DNA from 3 places in the Enterobacter asburiae genome. Region 2 is predicted to be linked to each of the others. Evidence: predicted binding sites of a transcription regulator. Region 2 holds the regulator's gene; each other region holds the start of a gene.
What was found. Region 2 encodes sigma-54, which starts transcription at its own class of promoters, with help from an activator protein. Its sites were predicted from a motif close to GTTGGCACANNTTTCGCTNT; they were not measured.
Positions count from the first base shown of each region.

Region 1: glnA (glutamate--ammonia ligase) is a predicted target of sigma-54. The motif match lies at 2,849-2,868, and genes of this name have one in related genera.
Region 3: hypA (hydrogenase maturation nickel metallochaperone HypA) is a predicted target of sigma-54. The motif match lies at 1,501-1,520, and genes of this name have one in related genera.

Region 1 is NZ_CP011863.1:3,602,023-3,607,208, reverse strand. Features, by position in the region: gene ACJ69_RS17425 (autotransporter outer membrane beta-barrel domain-containing protein) at 1-698, shown strand, start outside; gene typA (ribosome-dependent GTPase TypA) at 753-2,576, opposite strand; gene glnA (glutamate--ammonia ligase) at 2,955-4,364, shown strand; gene glnL (nitrogen regulation protein NR(II)) at 4,536-5,186, shown strand, end outside.
Region 2 is NZ_CP011863.1:4,053,364-4,058,549, forward strand. Features, by position in the region: gene ptsN (PTS IIA-like nitrogen regulatory protein PtsN) at 1-154, opposite strand, end outside; gene hpf (ribosome hibernation promoting factor) at 237-524, opposite strand; gene rpoN (RNA polymerase factor sigma-54) at 547-1,980, opposite strand; gene lptB (LPS export ABC transporter ATP-binding protein) at 2,028-2,753, opposite strand; gene lptA (lipopolysaccharide ABC transporter substrate-binding protein LptA) at 2,760-3,314, opposite strand; gene lptC (LPS export ABC transporter periplasmic protein LptC) at 3,283-3,858, opposite strand; gene kdsC (3-deoxy-manno-octulosonate-8-phosphatase KdsC) at 3,855-4,421, opposite strand; gene kdsD (arabinose-5-phosphate isomerase KdsD) at 4,436-5,186, opposite strand, start outside.
Region 3 is NZ_CP011863.1:4,546,833-4,552,018, forward strand. Features, by position in the region: gene ACJ69_RS22145 (HypC/HybG/HupF family hydrogenase formation chaperone) at 1-264, opposite strand, end outside; gene hypB (hydrogenase nickel incorporation protein HypB) at 255-1,118, opposite strand; gene hypA (hydrogenase maturation nickel metallochaperone HypA) at 1,122-1,472, opposite strand; gene hycA (formate hydrogenlyase regulator HycA) at 1,684-2,148, shown strand; gene ACJ69_RS22165 (4Fe-4S dicluster domain-containing protein) at 2,219-2,827, shown strand; gene hycC (formate hydrogenlyase subunit 3) at 2,824-4,638, shown strand; gene ACJ69_RS22175 (respiratory chain complex I subunit 1 family protein) at 4,640-5,186, shown strand, end outside.

The DNA.
Region 1 (5,186 bases), 450 kb from region 2:
TTGGCCTGATGGCGGGCTACGGCAACAGCCAGAGCCGGAGTGCTTCCAGCCTGACCGGATACCACTCGCGTGGCGAAGTGAATGGCTATAGCGTCGGTCTGTACGGTACCTGGTACGCAAACGACGCGGATAAAAGTGGTACCTACGTTGATAGCTGGATGCTATATAACTGGTTCGACAATAAGGTGATGGGACAGGATCAGGCGACTGAGCGTTATCGCTCCAGCGGCATAACCGCCTCTGTAGAAGCTGGCTATAGCGTTAAGGTGGGCGAAAGCGGCCGCAACAGCTACTGGCTCCAGCCGAAAGCGCAGGCCGTTTGGATGGACGTGCAGGCTGACGACCATCGCGAGCGCAACGGCACGCGGGTGAAAGACGAGACTCAGGGAAACCTGATGACACGTCTCGGCGTGAAGGCCTATATCAGCGGACATAACGCGATTGACGACGGTAAATCCCGTACCTTCCAGCCGTTTATCGAGGCGAACTGGATCCACAATACCCAGACCACGCGCATCCGCATGGATGACGTCAGCAATGAAATGCGCGGCACTCGCAATATCGGTGAACTTAAAACAGGTGTAGAGGGGCAGATTACGCCGCAGCTTAGCGTATGGGGCAATGTGGCTCAACAGATGGGCGACAAAGGCTACAGCGATACCCAGGGGATGCTGGGGGTGAAATACAGCTTCAAATAACAACAAAAAAGCCGCTGATTTCTCAGCGGCTTTTTTTAATACGCATTAGCCGTATTAGTCTTCTTTCGGACCGCGCATCGCACGTTTACGATCGTTCTCGGTCAGGTGACGTTTACGGATACGAATTGACTGTGGAGTCACTTCTACCAGTTCGTCATCATCGATGAATTCCAGAGCCTGCTCCAGAGTCATCTTGATCGGTGGAACCAGAACCGTTGCTTCGTCAGTACCGGACGCACGCATGTTGGTCAGTTTCTTACCGGTCAGGCAGTTTACGGTCAGGTCGTTAGAACGACTGTGAATACCGATGATCTGGCCTTCATAAACTTCAGCACCGTGACCCAGGAACAGCTTACCGCGATCCTGCAGACCGAACAGCGCAAACGCAACCGCTTTACCCTGACCGTTGGAGATCAGCACGCCGTTGTTACGCTGGCCCACTTCGCCCGGACGCACGTCGTCGTAGTGGCTGAAGGTGGAGTACAGCAGACCGGTACCGGAGGTCATGGTCATGAACTCTGAACGGAAGCCGATCAGACCACGGCTTGGGATCACGTAGTCGAGACGTACGCGGCCTTTGCCGTCTGGATTCATGTTTTTCAGGTCGCCTTTACGCTCACCCAGAGCCTGCATCACAGAACCCTGGTGCTGCTCTTCAACGTCCAGCGTTACGTTTTCGAACGGCTCTTGTTTACGGCCATCGATCTCGCGGAAGATTACTTTCGGACGGGAAACCGCCATTTCGAAACCTTCACGACGCATGTTCTCAATCAGAACAGACAGGTGCAGCTCACCACGACCGGAAACGCGGAATGCGTCTGCATCCGGGGTTTCTTCAACGCGCAGCGCAACGTTGTGCACCAGCTCTTTGTTCAGGCGGTCAAGGATCTGACGAGAGGTAACGAACTTACCTTCTTTACCACAGAACGGAGAGGTGTTGACGTTGAAGAACATGGTTACGGTTGGTTCATCAACGGACAGGGCTGGCAGCGCTTCGACGTTCTGCGGATCGCAGATGGTGTCGGAGATGTTCAGCTCACCCAGACCGGTGATAGCGATGATGTCGCCCGCTTCAGCGATGTCGCTCTCGATACGCTCAAGACCCAGGTGAGTCAGTACTTTACCAACTTTACCGTTACGGGTTTTGCCTTCGCTATCGATGATAGTGACCTGCTGGTTAGGCTTCACTTTACCGCGCTTGATACGACCAATGCCGATTACGCCAACGTAGTTGTTGTAGTCGAGCTGAGAGATCTGCATCTGCAGGGTGCCGTCGAGATCGACGTTTGGCGCAGGAACACGGTCAACAATCGCCTGATACAGCGGGGTCATGTCTTCAGCCATGTCTTCGTGGTCCAGACCTGCGATACCGTTCAGCGCAGAGGCGTAAACGATAGGGAAGTCCAGCTGCTCGTCGGTCGCGTCGAGGTTAACGAACAGGTCGAAGACCTGATCAACAACCCAGTCAGGACGCGCGCCAGGGCGGTCAACTTTGTTGATAACAACGATTGGCTTCAGACCATGGGCAAAAGCTTTTTTGGTCACGAAGCGCGTCTGTGGCATTGGGCCATCCATTGCGTCAACGACCAGCAGAACGGAGTCTACCATGGACATTACACGTTCAACTTCACCACCGAAGTCGGCGTGCCCTGGGGTATCAACGATGTTGATACGGTAGTCATTCCATTTAATCGCGGTGTTTTTCGCGAGGATGGTAATCCCACGCTCTTTCTCCAAATCGTTGGAGTCCATCACGCGTTCTTGGGTTTCGGCACGCGCATCAAACGTACCGGATTGCTGCAGCAGCTTGTCAACCAGGGTAGTTTTACCATGGTCTACGTGCGCGATGATGGCGATGTTACGCAAATTTTCGATCACAACTTTGCCTCAGGCATTTAGAAATAGCGCGTTATTGTACACGGATTAATCGCACTACAAAACAGGATCACAAACATCCCCCGCAAACAAGTATTGCAGAGATGCTTTGTGATCGCTTTCACGGAGCGGTAAAAGGGCACTTTAACGTAAATTGCACCAATATGGTGCTCAATGTTCACATTGAAGCACTATACTGGTGCAACAAATCCATTGTGGTGCAGCCCTTTTGCACTATGGTGCGCATGATAACGCCTTTTTGGGGTGTTTTAAAAGTTGGCACAGATTTCGCTTTATAAAAAATACATGGCACCAGCCAGTACAAACAGAAATTGAAGACCTCGTTACCACGACGACAATGACCAATCTGGAGAGTTAAGTATGTCCGCTGAACACGTTTTGACGATGCTGAACGAACATGAAGTGAAGTTTGTTGATCTGCGCTTCACCGATACCAAAGGTAAAGAACAGCACGTCACAATCCCTGCTCATCAGGTGAACGCCGAATTCTTTGAAGAAGGCAAAATGTTTGACGGCTCCTCCATTGGTGGCTGGAAAGGCATTAACGAATCCGACATGGTTCTGATGCCAGATGCAACCACTGCGGTCATTGATCCGTTCTTCGAAGAACCAACCCTGATCATCCGTTGCGACATCCTCGAGCCAGGCACGCTGCAGGGCTACGACCGCGACCCACGTTCTATCGCGAAACGCGCTGAAGAGTACCTGCGTTCTACCGGCATCGCAGACACCGTTCTGTTCGGGCCAGAGCCAGAATTCTTCCTGTTCGATGACATCCGCTTCGGTGCTTCTATTTCTGGCTCCCACGTGGCTATCGACGACATCGAAGGTGCATGGAACTCCTCCACCAAATACGAAGGTGGTAACAAAGGTCACCGTCCTGGCGTGAAAGGCGGTTACTTCCCGGTTCCTCCGGTCGACTCTGCTCAGGACATTCGTTCCACCATGTGTCTGGTGATGGAAGAGATGGGCCTGGTTGTTGAAGCTCACCACCACGAAGTGGCGACTGCTGGTCAGAACGAAGTGGCAACCCGCTTCAACACCATGACCAAAAAAGCGGACGAAATTCAGATCTACAAATACGTTGTGCACAACGTTGCGCACCGTTTCGGTAAAACCGCGACCTTCATGCCAAAACCAATGTTTGGCGATAACGGTTCCGGTATGCACTGCCACATGTCTCTGTCCAAGAACGGTACCAACCTGTTCTCTGGCGACAAATATGCCGGTCTGTCCGAGCAGGCGCTGTATTACATCGGTGGTGTTATCAAACACGCTAAAGCGATCAACGCCCTGGCGAACCCAACCACGAACTCCTACAAGCGTCTGGTCCCGGGCTACGAAGCGCCAGTGATGCTGGCCTACTCTGCACGTAACCGTTCTGCTTCTATCCGTATCCCGGTGGTGGCTTCTCCTAAAGCGCGTCGTATCGAAGTTCGCTTCCCGGACCCAGCGGCTAACCCATACCTGTGCTTCGCAGCACTGCTGATGGCCGGTCTGGACGGTATCAAGAACAAGATTCATCCGGGCGAAGCGATGGACAAAAACCTGTACGACCTGCCGCCAGAAGAAGCGAAAGAGATCCCACAGGTTGCTGGCTCTCTGGAAGAAGCCCTGCAGGCGCTGGACGCAGACCGCGAGTTCCTGACTGCAGGTGGCGTATTCACTGACGACGCTATCGATGCTTACATCGCCCTGCGTATGGAAGAGAACGACCGCGTGCGTATGACTCCACACCCGGTTGAGTTCGAGCTGTACTACAGCGTTTAATTAAAGTTGTTTTACCCGGCGTGATAAGCGCCGGGGGTAGTTGCCGTGGAAACTTTTAGCCCATCTCCGGATGGGCTTTTTTCTCCACCAACAACCTGATCTCACGCGCTTTTTACGCCGAAAACGCTATACTGCACTAAATTAGTGCAAACGACTCCAGGAGACTGCTGAATGGCAACTGGCACGCTGCCCGATGCTGGGCAGATCCTCAATTCTTTGATTAACAGCATATTGCTGGTCGATGACGAGCTGGCCGTTCATTACGCCAACCCGGCCGCGCAGCAGCTGCTCGCCCAAAGCGCACGTAAACTGTTCGGCACCCCGCTTCCTGAACTCCTGAGCTATTTTTCGCTGAATATTGGCCTGATGCAGGAAAGTTTGCAGGCTGGCCAGGGGTTTACCGATAACGAAGTCACGCTGGTGATCGACGGGCGCTCGCACATTCTGTCGCTGACCGCGCAGCGTCTTCCCGAAGGTCTGATCCTGCTGGAAATGGCGCCGATGGATAATCAGCGTCGACTGAGCCAGGAGCAGCTTCAGCATGCGCAGCAAATTGCCGCCCGTGACCTGGTGCGCGGTCTGGCACATGAAATCAAAAACCCGCTGGGTGGATTACGCGGCGCAGCGCAGCTTCTGACCAAGGCGCTGCCCGATCCCGCGCTGGCGGAGTATACCAACGTCATTATTGAGCAGGCGGACCGTCTGCGGAATCTGGTAGACCGTCTTCTCGGCCCGCAGCAGCCGGGAATGCACGTAACGGAAAGCATCCATAAAGTGGCTGAGCGGGTGGTGAAGCTCGTCTCAATGGAGCTGCCGGAGAAC
Region 2 (5,186 bases):
CGAATACCACCTGCGGCGGCAAGCCCAGCTGTTTTGCAGCCAGTTCACTGATGATCTCCAGCGCACGTTTTTTGCTCTGGCAGTGAACCGCACTGCGGGTACATTCCTGGTTAAGGACATTGCTCAGTTGAAGAGCGGAATCGTTGTTCATCATAATTTCACCTAAGCGCTAACTGTACAAATGGCCTGTTGTGTTTCACAACAGGCCGTCCTGCACCCGTTAACTGCCCGGACAATTAGTGTTGTTTCAGTTTATCTTTATGTTTATTGAGCTGTCGTGCAAGCTTATCAATCAAGCCGTCGATAGCAGCGTACATGTCTTGCCCTTCCGCACTGGCATGCAGTTCACCCCCGTTAACATGCAGGGTGGCATCCGAGATATGAGTCACTTTCTCCACTTTCAACACAATATAGACCTGATTGATCCTTTCGAAATACTGCTCGAGTTTTGCAAACTTCGCGTTCACAAAGTCGCGTAAAGCCTCAGTAATTTCGACGTTTTGTCCAGTGATGTTGAGCTGCATAGTGTCTTCCTTATCGGTTGTGTCAAACCAGCTGTTTACGCTGGTTGGACGGCGGAATGGATAAAGACTCTCGATACTTCGCAACAGTACGACGTGCCACCATAATACCCTGATCGGACAGCATGGTGGTTAACTTACTGTCGCTTAGTGGCTTCGCGGGGTTCTCCGCGGCGATCAACTTCTTCACCAGGGCACGAATAGCCGTTGACGACGCTTCGCCGCCGCCCTCGGTATTCACATGGCTGGAGAAGAAATACTTAAGCTCAAATATACCGCGTGGACTATGCAGATACTTCTGCGTGGTGACACGGGAAATGGTTGATTCATGCATCTCGACGGCCTGGGCGATATCCGCCAGTACCATCGGTTTCATGTACTCTTCGCCCTGCTCAAAGAACGCCTGCTGCTGTTCGACAATACAGCGGCTGACGCGTAGCAGCGTATCATTTCGGCTCTCCAGACTTTTGATCAACCATCGCGCTTCCTGAAGATTGCTACGAATATATTGATTGTCGGAGTCGTTACGCGCGCTGGTGCACATGGAGGCATACTGCTGGTTGATTTGCAGGCGAGGGATGCTGTCTGAGTTCAGTTCAACGACCCAGCGGTCATTGTGTTTTCTGACCAGCACGTCCGGGATGACGTACTCGGGCTCGCTGGTCTGGATCGACTGTCCCGGGCGCGGATCGAGCGACTGGATCAGATTCACCGCTTCTTTCAGCACCTCTTCCTTCAGGCGCGTGACGCGCATCAGGGAGCGGAAATCGTGGTTGGCCAGCAGATCCAGATGATCGCTAATAATTAAGCGCGCCTCGTCGATCCATGGCGTCTCTTTGCTGAACTGAGATAGCTGGATCAGCAGGCAGTCGCGCAGATCTTTTGCGGCCACGCCTACCGGATCGAAACGCTGGATGCGCTTCAGTACGGCTTCGACTTCCTCAAGCTCAATCTCGTCGTCGCCCATGCTTTCCAGGATATCGTCCAGCGTGACGGTCAAATAGCCGGTGTCGTCAACGGCATCGACAATTGAGGTGGCAATCGCGCGGTCGGTATCGGAGAAGGGGGTGAGTTCCACCTGCCACATCAGGTAATCCTGCAGCGACTGGGTGGTCTCTCCCTGATAGACCGGTAGCTCATCATCCTGGTAGTCTGCACGCGTACCGGAAGGAGTTCCGGCGGTGTAGATTTCATCCCAGCTGGCATCCAGCGGTAGCTCGTCGGGCATCTCTTTTTGTTCGAGTGCATCCGCGGTGTCGAGCGCTTCTGTATCCTGTGACTGCTGAGTATCTACCTCGTCATGAAGATCGGTTTGTTCCAGCAGGGGGTTGCTGTCCAGCGCCTGCTGGAGCTCCTGCTGAAGTTCTAACGTGGACAGTTGCAACAGGCGAATTGCCTGCTGTAGCTGCGGCGTCATTGCCAGTTGTTGGCTGAGCCTTAATTGCAAACCTTGCTTCATGTTCAGAGCATTTTTCTCCGGTTCGGCGTTACGTTACCTCTACCCTATCAGAGTCTGAAGTCTTCCCCAAGATAGACGCGCTTAACATGATCGTCTTCGAGGATCTGCTGCGGCGTACCGTGGGCGATCAGATTGCCCTGGCTCACAATATACGCGCGTTCACACACGGCCAGCGTTTCACGGACGTTGTGGTCGGTGATCAGTACGCCAAGCCCGCTGTCACGCAGGTGTTCAATGATACGTTTAATGTCGATAACCGAGATCGGGTCAACGCCCGCAAACGGTTCATCCAGAAGGATAAATTTCGGGTTTGCGGCCAGCGCACGCGCAATCTCAACGCGGCGGCGTTCACCCCCGGAGAGTGCCTGACCGAGGCTGTCGCGCAGATGCTCAATATGGAACTCTTCCATCAGCTCGTTGGCACGATCCTGACGCTGTTCGCTGGTCAGATCGTTACGAATTTGCAGGACCGCCATCAGGTTATCGTAAACGCTGAGACGACGGAAAATGGAGGCTTCCTGCGGCAGGTAGCCGATTCCGCGACGCGCGCGCGCGTGCAGCGGCAGAAGGCTGATGTCTTCATCGTCAATGATAATGTTGCCGGCATCACGCGGCACAATGCCAACGACCATGTAGAAGGTGGTGGTTTTACCCGCACCGTTAGGGCCAAGCAGCCCTACAATTTCGCCGGAGTTGACGGTCAGACTGACATCTTCTACGACACGGCGGCCCTTGTAGGCCTTCGCGAGATTTTTTGCAGTTAATGTTGCCATAACGAATTAGTTACTCTTCTTCTGTGCCGGGGCCTGGCCTTTGCCTTTGTCCTGCAGCTGCGACGGAACCAGTACGGTTGTGACGCGTTTGCCTTTCTCGCTGGAGGCCTGCATTTTTTGCTCTTTCACCAGATAGGTGATCTGGTCGCCGGTGATGTTGCTGTCCAGCTGTTCCAGATACGCATTTCCGGTCAGGATGACCAGGTCCTTCGCCAGCTCGTAGTGCATGTGCGAGGCGTGGCCTTTCACCGGCTTGCCGTTGTCCTGCATCTGGTAGAAGGTTGCCGGGTTGCCGTAACCATCAATGATCTCTTTGCCCTGCTCGCCACCCGGACGGGTCACGACCACTTTGTCGGCGTTAATTTTGATGGTGCCCTGAGTCATGACGACGTTACCAGTGAAGGTGACGACGTTGCCCTGCATATCGAGAGACTGGGTATCAGACTCGATATGGATCGGTTGGTCGGTATCGCCCGTTACAGCAAGCGCGGGGAGACTGGTCGCCAGCATCGCGCTGGCGATAATTACTTTAAGGCTGAGTTTGTTTGTTTTGAATTTCATAGGAGGTTCTAACCTTTTCAATCAGCTCGGCGTTCTTGCTGCGTAAGTTCCCGCGCATTCTCAAACCGCTGGAATTAAATGTTGTGCCATACAGTGTGACCAGATCCTGCGAGGTCACGTCCTGGGTTACCAGGTTAATCTGGGCATTATCCGTCGTAATTTTTCTCAGTTGCGAGTCAGCGGTCAGGGCGTTGACTTCAACGTGACCATACAGATAAAGCATACGGTCATTTGTCAGTTTTGCCCGATCTGACTTAATTGACCACGTCGGCACTTTGTCCTTATCAAATGTGGTCATGACAGGCTGGGTAAACCACGAAATACCGTCATCTGAAAAATATTCAACATGCTGGGCAATCAGGCGATAGTTCAGCGCGCCTTCCGGGCTGTAGACCACGGTGTCGCTGTGATCGCTTTTATAGGTTGGATCGTTATTGTTGACCACTTCCGTTTGCGTATCGTCGCGATCGGCAAGGTTCACGCCAATCAATACCAGTGCGACAAGCGAAAGCAAAATGATAATCCAGCGTCTGGTTTTACTCATATCGATTGCCCTTTGGCCTCATCAAGCTTGCCCTGCGCCAGCAAAAGCAGATCGCAGACTTCACGTACGGCACCGCGGCCTCCGTTGATGTGGGTAACGTAGTCAGCGCGCGGGATCAGCAGCGGATGCGCATCGGCAACGGCGATGCTCAGCCCGACTTCAGCCATCACGGGCCAGTCAATCAGATCGTCCCCGACGTAGGCCACGTTTTCCGGCGCGATAGCCAGTTTACCCAGTAAATCCTTAAACGCCGCCATCTTATCGGATTGACCCTGATACAGATGGGTAATTCCTAAGGTTTCACAGCGGTCTTCTACCAGTTTAGCTTTTCGCCCGGTGATGATAGCCACCTCAATACCGGAAGTGAGCGCACAGCGGATGCCGTAGCCGTCGCGAACGTTAAACGCTTTCAGCTCTTCACCATTATTGCCCATGTAAATCAGGCCATCGGAAAGTACGCCATCCACGTCCAGGATGAGCAGACGAATGTTTTCCGCCTTCGCCATCATCTGGGTGCTGACCGGTCCATAACAGGTTGCAAGGGATGCACCCGCATTACTCATTGTCTTATCCTTCATTACACTACGCCTGCGCGCAGCAGATCATGCATATGTACCACACCCAGCAACTGGTCGCCATCGGCAACCATCACTGAGGTAATGTGACGGGACTGCATCAGGTTCAGCACATCCACTGCCAGCGTTCCCGGACGCACGCGGATACCGCCCGGCGTCATCACATCGGCAATGCCGAGCGTGCGGACATCTACACCCATGTCGAACACGCGACGCAGGTCGCCATCGGTGAAGATCCCCTGAATTTTCATCAGATCGTCGCACACGACCGTCATACCCAGATTCTTACGGGTGATTTCCAGCAGCGCATCACGCAGGGAGGCTTCTTTACTGACGTGAGGGATCTCGTCCCCGGTGTGCATAATATCGTTTACCCGAAGCAGAAGCTTGCGCCCCAGCGCGCCGCCCGGGTGGGAAAGCGCGAAATCCTCCGGCGTAAAACCGCGGGCTTCGAGCAGCGCGACGGCAAGCGCATCACCCATGACCAGCGCTGCGGTGGTGCTGGACGTCGGCGCCAGGCCGAGCGGACAGGCCTCCTTGGGCACTTTCACGCACAGGTGAATATCGGCCGCCCGCGCCATGCTACTTTCCGGACGGCTGGTCATGCAAATAAGCGGCACCTGCAGTCGCTTCAGTACCGGGATCAGCGCCAGAATTTCATTGGACTCCCCGGAATTGGACAGCGCGATGACGATATCCTGCGGCGTGACCATACCCAGGTCACCGTGCGCGGCTTCCCCTGGATGTACAAAG
Region 3 (5,186 bases), 490 kb from region 2:
CTCGCCGTACAACAGCGCGCCCACGTCAGGCTCTACGTCGAACATGTTTTGCAGAGCGTCCAGCGTGTCGCGGGCTTCCGCTTCGTTAATCACGCTCATGGCAAACCCCACGTGGACCAGCACCCACTGGCCGAGACGCGAGGCGCCCGTTTCATCACTGCTGCCCACCAGCGTCAGGTCCACGTCGCGCAGGATGCCGCAGACCTCCACTTTGGCCTGGTTCCCGTCAATGGAATGGATTTGTCCCGGTACGCCTATGCACATCGTTCACTCTCCAGCCAGTTCAGCCAGGCGTCCATCCCGTCGCCGCGCGTGGCGGAGACCAGCAAGATTTCAATCTCCGGATTCACTTCACGGGCATACGCCAGGCACTTATCCACGTCGAAGTTCAGGTACGGCAGCAGGTCGACTTTGTTCAGCAGCATGAGGGAGGCGGCGGCAAACATATGCGGGTACTTCAGCGGCTTGTCTTCGCCTTCGGTCACCGAAAGCACCGCCACCTTGTGTCGTTCGCCCAGGTCGAAGCTCGCCGGGCAGACCAGATTGCCGACGTTTTCAATAAACAGAATGCCGTTATCCGCCAGCGGCAGGCGCGGGGCCGCATCGGCAATCATCTGCGCATCCAGGTGGCAGCCTTTGCCGGTATTGACCTGAATTGCCGGCGTGCCGGTTTCGCGAATGCGCGCCGCGTCGTTAACGGTTTGCTGGTCGCCCTCGATCACCGCGCAGGAGACGCGCCCGTTCAGGCGTTTGAGCGTTTCCGTTAACAGCGTGGTTTTGCCGGAGCCGGGGCTGGAGACCAGGTTCAGCACCAGCTGTTTGCGGGCGGCAAAGCGCGCGCGGTTGCGGGCGGCGATCTGGTTATTCTTGTCCAGCACGTTGATTTCCACCTCCAGCATCTGGCGCTGGCTGATGCCCGGCGCGTGGGTACCCGCTTCGCCGTGGCCGTAGTGCAGATCGCCCGCAGCGGAGCGCTGCGGAGCGAAGGTGATACCGGTCAGTGCCGCAGAAGGGCGTGGGGCAGGCGAAAAGGGCGCGGAGCGAAACGCGGAATGGGGATGGTGTTCATCCCCTTCTATATACAGGTTGCCTTCGGCGCAACCGCAGGTGCTACACATACTTTACTCCTTCTCGATTTCGAGGCGTTGGATCTGCATGCCGTCGTCCGCCACGATGCGAAGACCGGTGCTCTGACACTGCGGACAGCGCTGAACCTTTGATGACAGCAGGGTGACGTACTGCTGGCACTGCTCGCACCAGCACTCCGCCTGCTGCTCTTCAATATGGAGTTCGCAGCCTTCCGCCAGCGTGCCGCGACACACCAGCTCAAAGCAGAAATTCAGGGCGCTGGTCTCGACGCAGGAAAATGCCCCGACCTTCAGCCAGACGCCGGTGACGCGTTTCGCGTGGTTTTGCACTGCCTGCTGTTCGATAAGCTCCAGGGCCCGCTGGCAGAGGGTGATTTCGTGCATGACGCCTCCTCAATGAATTGCGCCATTGAATGCAATAACGGTGCCAGCTTGATTTTTGTTAAGGCGTGACGATGTCAACGCTGTCGAAATGACACGTCGACACCGCGGCGATGACAGCGGTTTTGCAATTAAACCCATTTAAAATCATGAAGATAAAAACTGGCATGGAATCTGCTTAACAGCCGCTATCTCCATTAACCGGATACCTTCTATGACTATTTGGGAAATCAGCGAAAAAGCGGATTACATCGCGCAGCGTCATCAGCAGCTGCAGGACCAGTGGCACCTCTACTGCAACTCTCTGGTTCAGGGCATAACCCTCTCGAAAGCGCGTCTTCATCACGCGATGAGCTGCGCGGCGCAGGGCGACATGCGCTTCGTCCTGTTCGGCCATTTCATCATCAACGTTACCCTGGCGGATAACTTCAACAGCCACACCATTGAGTACCACCTCGAGACAAAAGACGGCGAAAAACAGTGTATTGCGAAGGCGCAGCTGATGGCCGACGGCATGGTGGACGGCCACGTCAGCAACCGCGACCGCCAGCAGGTGCTGGAGCACTATCTGGAAAAAATCGCGCCGGTCTATAACGGCCTGTACGCCGCCGTTGAACACGATCTCCCGGTCAACCTAAAGCAGCTGATGGACGGAAATGCCTCAGCAAACGTGGCCTGACTCCTGCGTGTCGAGAAGTGTCGACAAGACAGTTTTTCGTCAAAAATGACTATCACCCGAGGATAACCCGGTGAACCGTTTTGTAATTGCTGACTCGACGGTCTGTATTGGCTGTCGAACCTGTGAGGCGGCGTGTTCGGAAACGCATCGCCTGCATGGGCTGCAGTCCATGCCGCGCCTGCACGTCATGCGTAATGAAAAAGAGTCTGCCCCGCAGCTCTGCCATCATTGTGAAGACGCCCCCTGCGCGGGCGTCTGCCCTGTGAATGCCATCACCCGAATTGATGGCGCTGTCCAGCTGAACGAAAGCCTGTGCGTAAGCTGCAAGCTGTGCGGCATTGCCTGCCCGTTCGGCGCGATTGAATTTTCCGGCAGCCGTCCGCTGCACATTCCGGCGAACGCCAACTCGCCAAAAGCCCCGCCTGCGCCACCGGCTCCGGCACGCGTAAGCACGCTGCTGGACTGGGTGCCCGGCATCCGTGCCGTTGCGGTGAAATGCGACCTATGCAGCTTCGATGAACAGGGCCCGGCCTGCGTGCGCACCTGCCCGACTAAGGCGTTGATTCTGGTTAACATTCGCGACATCGCCCGTACCAGCAAGCGTAAACGCGAGCTGACCATCAACAGTGATTTTGGCGACCTTTCTCTGCTACAGGCGCTTAACGAGGGGGCGAAATGAACGCGGCGATGATGATTACCAGCGCGGTAGCCTGTTTTGCTGGCGCCGCTGTTCTGGCGCTGATCTTCTCATTCCATAAAACCCTGAGCGGCGCGATCGCCGGGCTCTGCGGGGCGGTCGCTAGCCTGATGACGCTGGCAGCAGGCGGCGTTGTCCTGCTCGGTGGCCAGTCCGCTGAGACCGTGATGCCGCTGATTCGCCACACGGTTGAGATCACGCCGCTGAACGCCATCTGGCTGGTGACGTTTGGCCTGTGCGGGCTGTTTATCAGCCTGTTCAATATCGACTGGCACCGCCATCCGCACGCTAAAGCCAACGGCCTGCTGGTTAACCTGCTGATGGCGACGGCGGTCTGCACCGTTATCGCCAGCAACCTCGGCGCGCTGGTGGTGATGGCGGAAATCATGGCGCTGTGCGGCGTCTTCCTGACGGGCTGCAGCGCCTCCGGCAAGCTGTGGTTTGCGCTGGGACGCCTCGGAACGCTGCTGCTGGCGCTGGCCTGCTGGCTGGTGTGGCAACGCTTTGGCACGCTGGACTTCGCTGCGCTCAACGGCCATCCGCTGGGGAACGACGTCTGGCTGCTGGGCGCGATCGGCTTTGGCCTGCTCGCCGGCATCATCCCGCTGCACGGCTGGGTGCCGCAGGCGCATGCGAATGCCTCCGCGCCCGCCGCCGCGCTGTTTTCTGTGGTGGTGATGAAAGTGGGGCTGTTCGGGATTCTGGCGATTACGCTGACCGGCGGACAGCCGCCGCTGTGGTGGGGCATCGTGCTGCTGATTGCGGGCATGATCACCGCGTTCGTCGGCGGCCTGTACGCGCTGATGGAGCACAACATCCAGCGCCTGCTGGCGTACCACACGCTGGAAAACATCGGCATCATCCTGCTCGGCATTGGCGCGGGTGTCACCGGGCTGGCGCTCAATCATCCGGCGCTGATTGCCGCCGGTTTTATCGGCGGTCTGTATCACCTCGTCAACCACAGCCTGTTTAAAAGCACCCTGTTCCTCGGCGCGGGCAGCGTCTGGTTCCGCACCGGTCATCGGGATATCGAAAAGCTGGGCGGGATTGGCAAAAAGATGCCCGTCATTTCGCTCGCCATGCTGGTGGGTCTGATGGCAATGGCCGCGCTGCCGCCGCTGAACGGCTTTGCCGGGGAGTGGGTGATCTACCAGTCCTTCTTCGCGCTCGGTCAGAGCGACGCATTTATCGCACGCCTGCTCGGCCCGCTGCTGGCGGTCGGGCTGGCGATTACCGGGGCGCTGGCGGTGATGTGCATGGCGAAAGTCTACGGCGTGACCTTCCTCGGCGCGCCGCGCACCCGCGAAGCGGAAAACGCCTGCTGCGCACCGTTGTTGATGGGGGTGAGCGTGGTCGCGCTGGCGCTGTGCTGCATCGCGGGCGGCGTCGCCGCGCCGTGGCTGCTGCCGCTGCTGGGCAACGCCATTCCGCTGCCGCTGACCGTGGCGAATACCACCGTCTCCCAGCCCATGATTGCGCTGCTGCTGATCGGCGCACCGCTGCTGCCGCTCGTTCTGATGCTGTTCTTCAAACGCGACCGGCTCGCCTCCCGCTCGCGCGGTGCGGCGTGGGCCTGCGGCTACGAACACGAACAGTCGATGGTCATCACCGCCCACGGTTTCGCCATGCCGGTGAAGGAGAACTTCGCCGCCGTGCTGAAGCTACGCTACTGGCTGAACCCGGTGGGCTGGGTACCCGGCTGGCAGAGTGCCGCCGCGCCCGCGCTGTTCCGCCGTCTGGCGGTCATCGAGCTGGCGGTGCTGGTGGTCATTGTGATTTCACGAGGAGCCTGACATGAGTCTGTTACTGGCAATTCTTCAGGCGCTGGTGCTGTTCGCCGCTGCGCCGCTGCTGTCGGGCATCACGCGCGTGGCGCGCGCCCGAATGCATAACCGTCGCGGGCCCGGTGTGCTCCAGGAGTACCGCGATCTCTTTAAACTGCTCTCCCGTCAGAGCGTCGCGCCGGATGCCGCAGGCTGGGTCTTCCGCCTGACGCCGTTTGTGATGGTGGGCGTCATGCTGACCATCGCCACCGCGCTGCCGGTGGTGACGGTGGCGTCGCCGCTGCCCGTGCTTGGCGATCTGATCACGCTGATTTACCTCTTTGCCATCGCCCGCTTTTTCTTTGCGATTGCGGGCCTGGACACCGGGAGCCCGTTTACCGGCATCGGCGCCAGCCGCGAGGCGATGCTCGGCGTGCTGGTCGAGCCGATCCTGGTGCTGGGGCTGTGGGTCGCCGCGCAGGTGGCGGGCTCCACCCACATCAGCTTTATCACCCACACCGTTTACCACTGGCCGGTGGCGCGCTCGATCCCGCTGGTACTGGCGCTCTGCGCCTGCG